2 regions of the Colwellia sp. MB3u-8 genome follow, and region 2 is predicted to be linked to the other one. Evidence: predicted binding sites of a transcription regulator. Region 2 holds the regulator's gene; the other holds the start of a gene.
What was found. Region 2 encodes sigma-54, which starts transcription at its own class of promoters, with help from an activator protein. Its sites were predicted from a motif close to GTTGGCACGNNNNTNGNNT; they were not measured.
Positions count from the first base shown of each region.

Region 1 (4,219 bases), on a different contig from region 2:
AAATTCAAGTAGCATTAAAATAATACAAATATTCTCAATAATATCAACTAACATGATAAAAAAAGGCAGTACTCTTACGTACTGCATTTTATGATGTTTTGCATAACTTCGCGCAATAAAAAAAGTCAGTAGTAAGCTTAAGAAAAGTGAATAAAAAAGTGGGTACACCATATCAATAGTGATGAGTCCCTTAATGTATGCCAGGCGGTTTTCCACCCCATAAGATGCGATAAGCGTATCGGCCTGCATTGGCGTGTAATAAAGGTGTAAGTCTAACGGTCGACCTACCGGCAGGATTTGAGGCAATAAGTATAGTGGAAAAATCAAATAGACTAGGAAGAACAAGCATAATATTTTTTTAGTCGTGTATATTTCTTGTCTGCGGAGAAATTCTTCTAACACCCTACCACTCCTGTGCTATAAAATCGCATAAAAAGACCTCGTTTGTACGAGGTCTTTTAATACTTCATATTATTGCTTTCATCATCGATGATTAAACTTTTTTTCTCGCACTAAATGCTAATCCGATTAAGCCTAAGCCAAAAATAGCCAATGATGTAGGCTCAGGTACAGTTGTCGCACCAAATTCTTGCAATACTAGATCGACATTTTCTAAATCTGATGTTAACAAAATTGAAACATAATCTACCGCAGCAAAATTAGCGCCTGCGCCTAGCCCAGTCGCAAAGCTACTAAAAAGTATATTAGTACGCGTCAAACTAGATATTGCACCTGAAACAGTATTTGAGATACTTGTATTCGCGCCACTGTCAGAGCCAATGGTCACTAAGATTGAAAAACCTAAATCAGACTCTAACAGGTCAAAATAAAAACCATTAAGAGCACTAAAGTCGGCGGTAGGATTTCCCGGAGCAAATATTTCTGAATATGTTAGCAACAAGGTTGATTTCAATGTGGCATCATTACTAAGCGCCATAGTGCCATTATTAAAACTGGCTGCAGATGTCCTTGCGGGAGTAGGATTACCCGAAACATAAGCTAAATCATAGACAACATCACCACCTAAGGCGTTAATATTATTTCGTTGGGTCGTTGCCGTAGTAACAGTATCATTAACTTCAATAAATACATTCGGTTGAGGAGTGTAGTCAAAATCATCCAACACTATGTCCGCATAACTGTAACTCGCCATCCCTAAGGTTAGCACCAGTGTCATTAATATTTTTTTACTTAAATTTAACATTTTCATTCTCCATAATTAAAAGTTATGCAAGTTACATCCGTTGCAAGTAAGCAAATGCATTAACCACGCCAAATATAAAAAATCAATTGAACACAACCACATAGAAAATCGGCTGCTTTTCGCACCACCCAAAATGTTAATTTATTGTAAAAAAAGCTGACAACTTGTTAGCGGGATGTAAAGAAAGCTGACAGTAATGAGCCAATTAAAATATGCCTCTATCTTGATGAATTGTCATTGCGATGAAGTAACGTAGAGAAATCTTATGGATTTTAAGGTATGAAAATATTTTTAGTAAAAAAAACCTCGTTCAACGAGGTTTTTATGGGAAATAAAATCAGTAATTATGTTTTTTTTCTTGCGCCAAACGCTAGGCCGATTAGCCCTAAAGCAAATATAGCAAGGCTAGTAGGCTCTGGAACCGTACCGAACTCAGTAATCATCATATCTGCACCGGCAGTGTTTGTCGAAAGCAACACATGAACATAGTCTACAGAGGCAAAGTCTGCCCCTGAGCCTGAGACTGCATTAAAATCACTAAAACTAAGCGTAGTACGAGTTAAGCTACTAACTGACGCTGATGTTGATGAATATGCACTTTCATCAAGACTATGGCGGGCTCCAAAGTCAAAGCCGCCAGAGCCTACAATAATACTGATATCAAACCCGACATCAGAAAATATAATATCATAATAGAATGAATTTTGGTTTCCACTAGCCGTTAAATCAAGAGGCCCGCTAGGTGTACCATTAGCATTAGCGTCAGTGTAAAATAATGATAAAGTAGATAGCATTGTGACAGCATTATTCCACGTTAAAGCGTCATCACCACCAAAGTCTATACTTGTCGAGCTTGAGTCAAGTTGCCCATCGTTATAAATCAACGTGTAAATTACGTCACCACCAAGAGCATTGATATCTACTCTCTCTGTAGTCTCTGATGTAGAACCTGAATTAACCTCAATGTTTACCACAGGGCTATAACTAAAGTCATCTAGTATGATATCAGCTTGACTCGAGCCAACTAAACCTAAAGTTAAAGTTAATAATGTGGTTATTCCTAGTTTTTTTCTTAAATTAAACATATTTACTTCCTGTTAAATTAGTTTATTACAGCTGTATTTCTTGGTTATCAAGAACCGCTGCTAACAGAGTAAATGCAAACATCAAGCCAACAATAAACTACTACGCGCCAAGGCTTTACGCTTAGGCTCAAATTCGCTATGTGAAGAGGGGTATCTAAATTACGCTGAAGTCAAAATCCTTTCCGCAGCAAGCGGCGGGGAATTAGACCCGCATATATTAAATTAAATCTATTTAACAATATCTTAATATGAATCAAGGTGATAAGAATAGTGAACATGTAAAAATAGCAGACATATGTTATGCGTAGTGGAACTAAAGCGTAGTGGAACTAAAAATTTCAGGAATAAAGATAAGGGTCAATTTCGAAACAAATTACCGATACAAACTATGAATCCAGTCAGATATTTTGGCCCACCACAATCCGTAACATATTGTTTGTTAATTATAATATGTAAAATATAAAAATTAATAGCTAATAATGCAAGCAACATTGAACTCACGATTATATTGACCGCGGTAAACATAAATACAAAATTACCACTAAAAATTACTACTAATAGTCGCCGTAATTGACCCTGTAAAAAATCTGTGTAACTGCCTATCATTAATATCCATATAGGGTTTAGGATAGGCAGACGATGAATAAGAAAGCACTCGAGGCGTTTGCTAAGCAAGCCACCAAATCAATTATGAATGAAGCTGACTTAACTGTTTTACATAAATGCTAACCAAGGTCACCGTTGAAGCAACACTCAATGCTGCATTAGACAAACACCTAGGTTACGCCTGTCATTAGCAATCCAGTAAAGATAACTACCCTAATGGTTATTCATCTAAAACTATTCTTACTGCGAACGCTGTTATTGAGCAATTTTAGAGTGGTAGGGCCTTTAGCCGCCCTTTATCGCATAGTTTATTTGAACTGTTTGGCGGTGAAATTCAGACAAGATAAACCGCTGATCAATAAAGCCGTTGACCTCGCCTTAGGCATCATATTGAAGGCCATAAATAATGACTCGCTATGTGGATATCAATAACCGCAGAGGAAGGCTTAATCGCGATAGAGAAGTTGAGCAAGGCTGGGACAGTATATCGCGCTCATGGCGCAATAACTGGCAAAAATCAGCACGCTATCACTGGCCTAGTGATATACGCAAAGCCATTTTTACCACTAATGGAATTGAATCACTGAACAGTGTTATTCGTAAGGACATAAAAAACGTAAATTATTTCTGCATAATAATCGGCTACAAAAGTAATCTATTTAGCGATTGAGCAAGCATCAAATAAATGACCAATGCCAATAAAAAATTGGAAACGGCCTTGAATCGATTTAAGGTTGAATTCGAAGACCGTTTTTAAAACGTTATTTAACCTAGCCATTACACAAAATACGTTACAGAGTACTTAAATACCCAATTACCACTGATAGCAGCCAATGATGAGCTAATCAATTTCTCTTAGTAGTTTATTAATTTTTTCACGCTCATCAGGCTGTTGAGTTTTAATCAATGTTAGGAAGGATTTGGCCAATTCACTTTGACTGTCTGCAATTAACGCCTCCGCCTTATGAATAATTATTTGAACTTTAGGGGCGCTATTTGACGATAGCGCTAAATCGTATTGTTCAATTGCCTGCTTTATTTGTCCATTAGCGATTAGGACTTGTGCATAGGTGTCAATAAAATCAGCGTTTGTGGGGTTAACTGTTAATGCCTTTTTAGCATAATGTAATGCCTCCGTGGTATTATTTTGTTGCAACTCCAAGTTTGCTAAATTGTTTAACGCGACACTATTATTCTTTTCAATTAGGAGTACCGCTTTATATGTAGCAATCGCTGTTTCTGGCTTTTGTGCAATAATATAGGCGGCTGCCAACATCATTTTCGCCCTAATCGCCAGCGGTTCTGATGAGACATGCGCTTCTAA
Region 1 is NZ_JACGVA010000073.1:105,140-109,358, forward strand. It holds gene H4J54_RS17360 (hypothetical protein) at 1-402, opposite strand, end outside; gene H4J54_RS17365 (PEP-CTERM sorting domain-containing protein) at 494-1,204, opposite strand; gene H4J54_RS17370 (PEP-CTERM sorting domain-containing protein) at 1,549-2,289, opposite strand; partial or broken gene H4J54_RS17375 (transposase) at 2,929-3,652, shown strand; gene prsT (XrtA/PEP-CTERM system TPR-repeat protein PrsT) at 3,737-4,219, opposite strand, start outside.
Region 1: a site for sigma-54 is predicted at 2,362-2,380, ahead of H4J54_RS17370 (PEP-CTERM sorting domain-containing protein). Genes of this name have one in related genera too.

Region 2 (4,219 bases):
GTAAAATTAGCAAATCGCGTACGTTTAATCGCCACTGATAAAGAAAGTTTGATACAGGAAGTGCATGGTAAAAATTTAGAAATGGACTTAAAAACTAATATTATCAGCTCAGAGCAAACTATCTTAATATTAGGTAAAGGATTTACTATGTATGGCTCAGGATTAATTGTAGACTTAAACACAACACAGATGACATTGACCGAACATGTACAGACTATTTATAAAAAAATTAAAAAGTAACTTATATTGCCTCACGGCGTTAGCATTATTAGTGCCTGTCGCAAGTGCAGAAAAATTTGACGTAGAACAAGAGATTAAAATATCTTCTTCACGCCAAGCTGCCGATCTCAAAAATAAAATATTCAGTTATATTGATAATGTCATTATTTCTCAGGGCACACTAAGGATACATGCTGAGTTAGTACAGGTTATCACCCAAGAAAACAGTGACAGCAAAATTTATATTGCCAAAGGCTCACCGGCGACCTTTGAACAAACGCTTCAAGATGGTAGCCCAATCAATTTGCAAGCCAATGAAATCCGTTATGAGCCGAGTATGAATACCGTCGTTATTTCAGGCAATGCCCTCCTTAGCCAAGAAGGTAGTAAAGTGAGTGGCAGTAAAATCACCTATAATTTTGCCACCGAGTATGTCAACGCTGAAAGCCTAGACAATGATAAAGTTGAAACCGTATTACAGCCGAAGAACAAAATTAAATTGCCTATAAAATCAAAGGATAAGCAAGAGTAAATGTCAACTTCTACATTATCAGCAACCGGCCTTGCCAAGTCCTATAAAGGCAGAAAAGTTGTTAAAAACGTCAGTATGCACGTCTCAGCTGGACAAATAGTTGGCTTATTAGGGCCAAATGGCGCAGGTAAGACTACCTCTTTTTATATGATTGTTGGCTTGGTGAAGAACGACAGTGGCTCAATTGTCTTAAATGATGAAGATATAACCTTACTGCCAATGCACGAGCGCGCGAGAAAAGGTATTGGTTATTTACCACAAGAAGCCTCTATTTTTCGTAAGTTATCGGTCAATGACAATATCATGGCCATTTTACAAACACGTAAATCACTTAGTGACGTTGACCGACAAGAAAAACTTGAACATTTATTAGAAGAGTTCAACATAGGCCATATAAAAGATAACTTAGGCATGAGTTTATCTGGCGGTGAGCGCCGACGAGTTGAAATAGCACGGGCATTAGCCGCAGATCCTAAATTTATACTACTGGATGAACCCTTTGCCGGTGTTGACCCGATTTCGGTAGGTGATATAAAAAAAATTATCCTACACTTAAAAGATCGTGGCATAGGTATTTTAATCACAGATCACAATGTGCGAGAAACACTCGATGTTTGTGAACATGCCTACATCGTTAGTCATGGTGAACTTATCGCTGAAGGTAATTCAAAGCAAATTCTTGCAAATCAGCATGTAAGAGATGTATACCTTGGCGAACAATTCACGCTATAGTGAATGAAACCAATTGAATTAATGAATTTGAATAGGGAAAATAAAACGTAAATGCGTCCTACTCTGCAACTCCGTATCGGACAACAGTTAACGATGACCCCGCAATTGCAGCAGGCGATCAAACTGTTGCAATTATCGACTTTGGATCTTCAACTAGAGATTCAAGAAGCACTTGAAAGTAACCCTTTGCTTGAAGTTGACGAAACGCACGATAACAATTCAGAAAATACCCCTGACCATTTAGAAGCAGGATATTCGGTAACTGTAGGCGAAAACTCAGCAGCAGCATCCTCTGATGGCAGCGAAGACTCCACTCCCTCGATAGACGAAATTAGCTCCTCTGAAGGTTTAGCAAAAACAGACATCCCCGAAGAACTAAATAGCGATAGCACATGGGATGATAACTTCAGTGCCGGTGTCAGTAGTGGCGGTGTTGGCCATGCCTCAGAAGATTATACTTATCAAGGTGAAACGAAAGACTCATTACAAGACCATCTAATTTGGCAGATGGAACTAACGCCCTTTAGTGACACTGACAGAACCATTGCCATTGCCATTATTGAAGCCATAGATGAAGCAGGTTATTTAACGGTTTCAGCCGAAGAGATCTTAGAGAGTGTCGGTATTGATGGTGTAGAACTTGATGAGATTGAAGTGGTGTTAAAGCGTATTAACGTATTTGACCCCGTTGGTGTAGCCGCCCGCTCAATTCCCGAGTGCTTGCGTATTCAGCTTAATCAATTTGCTAAAGATACCCCTTGGTTAGCAGAAAGCAAAATCGCCGTCAGCGAGTATATTGATTTGCTCGGTAATCGCGATTATCGTCAATTGATGCGTAAATTACGCTTGAAAGAAGAGCAATTACGCGAAGTTATTCGCCTAATACAAAGCTTAGATCCCCGTCCAGGTGATAGCGTCATCAAAAGTGAAGAACAATATGTTATCCCAGACGTGTCTGTTGAAAAGAAAAACGGCCGCTGGACAGTAGAGCTCAATCCTGACACTGCCCCTAAACTATCGGTTAATCAGCAATACGCGGCTATGTCTCGTTCAATGAAGTCATCTACTGATAATCAATTTATTCGCTCTAACTTGCAAGAAGCAAAATGGTTTATTAAAAGCTTAGAAAGCCGTAACGAAACGCTTTTAAAGGTTTCAAATTGCATTGTGCAACGTCAACAAGGATTTTTTGAACACGGACCTGAGTCGATGCGCCCTATGGTATTGAACGATATTGCCGAAGCCGTAGATATGCATGAATCAACTATTTCTCGTGTAACCACGCAAAAATATATGCACACGCCTAGAGGAATTTTTGAACTTAAGTACTTTTTTTCGAGCCACGTAAGTACTGAAAACGGCGGCGAATGTTCATCAACGGCTATTCGAGAATTAATTAAAAAGCTAGTGGCTGCCGAAGTGCCTGCAAAGCCACTCAGCGACAGTAAAATGGCAGATATTTTAGCAGAGCAAGGTATACAAGTGGCAAGGCGTACCATTGCCAAATATCGAGAGTCACTTGCTATACCGCCATCAAATCAACGTAAAAGCCTATTGTAGGCAGTTTTATTCAGCCAATAAAGAGGATTGAAGTATATGCAAATTAATCTTACTGGACACCATGTCGATGTTACTGATTCATTACGTGATTATGTCAATGGCAAGTTTGAAAAACTAGAGCGTCATTTTGATCATATCAATAATGTACATGTAGTATTAACGGTAGAAAAACAGAATCAGATTGCTGAATCAACAGTGCACTTAAGTGGCACTGAAGTTCATGCTAAGGCACAACATAGTGACATGTATGCATCGATTGATGCATTAATTGACAAGCTAGATCGCCAAATATTGAAATATAAAGGCAAAATCAACAAACATTAGCGCCATTTCGCTACAGGTCTTAGAAGTTTATGAAGTTGCAAGACATCTTAACCCCGGACTGCACTATTTGTGCAGCACCGGGTGCCAGTAAAAAACGTATATTAGAATATTTAAGTCGCTTGGCCGCCGATAAACTCGACAGCCATGATACTTTTCAGCTCTTAGAAAGCTTAGTTAAGCGCGAAAGAATGGGCTCAACCGGCATAGGTAATGGCATTGCTATACCTCATGGCCGTCTAGAAAATGCTACGCCTACTAAACCTATTGCCGTGGTTATTACCACAGAACAAGCGATTAATTTTGACGCTATTGATCATCGTCCCGTTGATATTTTTATTGCCTTATTCGTTCCTGAAGAAGAATGCCAGAGCCACTTGAGTACGCTGCAAAGTATCGCAAAAATCTTTCGTGACAAGCAATTTTGCAAGCAAGTGCGTAAATGCAAAAGTAATCAAGAACTGTTTCAGTTAATACAACAAGCGAGTTAAACACGGATGAAATTAATTATTGTAAGTGGCCGTTCAGGATCAGGGAAAAGTGTTGCACTGCGTGTTTTAGAGGATTTAGGTTATTATTGTGTTGATAATATCCCTGTCAACTTGTTACCCGCACTGACCCATACGGTTATTAATGATTATGAAAATGTTGCCGTAAGTCTCGATGTTCGTAACCTGCCTGCCGATCCTAACGACGTACCCGAAATTATTGAATACCTGCCCAATGCAGTAGAATTGAGCATACTGTATTTAGATGCTGATGATAGTGACCTTATTCGCCGGTTCAGTGAAACCCGACGTTTACATCCGCTGATCAAGCAAAATATTGCGCTAGACCAAGCGATTGCCTTGGAGA
Region 2 is NZ_JACGVA010000068.1:266,493-270,711, reverse strand. It holds gene lptC (LPS export ABC transporter periplasmic protein LptC) at 1-240, shown strand, start outside; gene lptA (lipopolysaccharide transport periplasmic protein LptA) at 206-751, shown strand; gene lptB (LPS export ABC transporter ATP-binding protein) at 752-1,483, shown strand; gene H4J54_RS13630 (RNA polymerase factor sigma-54) at 1,535-3,043, shown strand; gene hpf (ribosome hibernation promoting factor) at 3,080-3,367, shown strand; gene ptsN (PTS IIA-like nitrogen regulatory protein PtsN) at 3,397-3,855, shown strand; gene rapZ (RNase adapter RapZ) at 3,862-4,219, shown strand, end outside.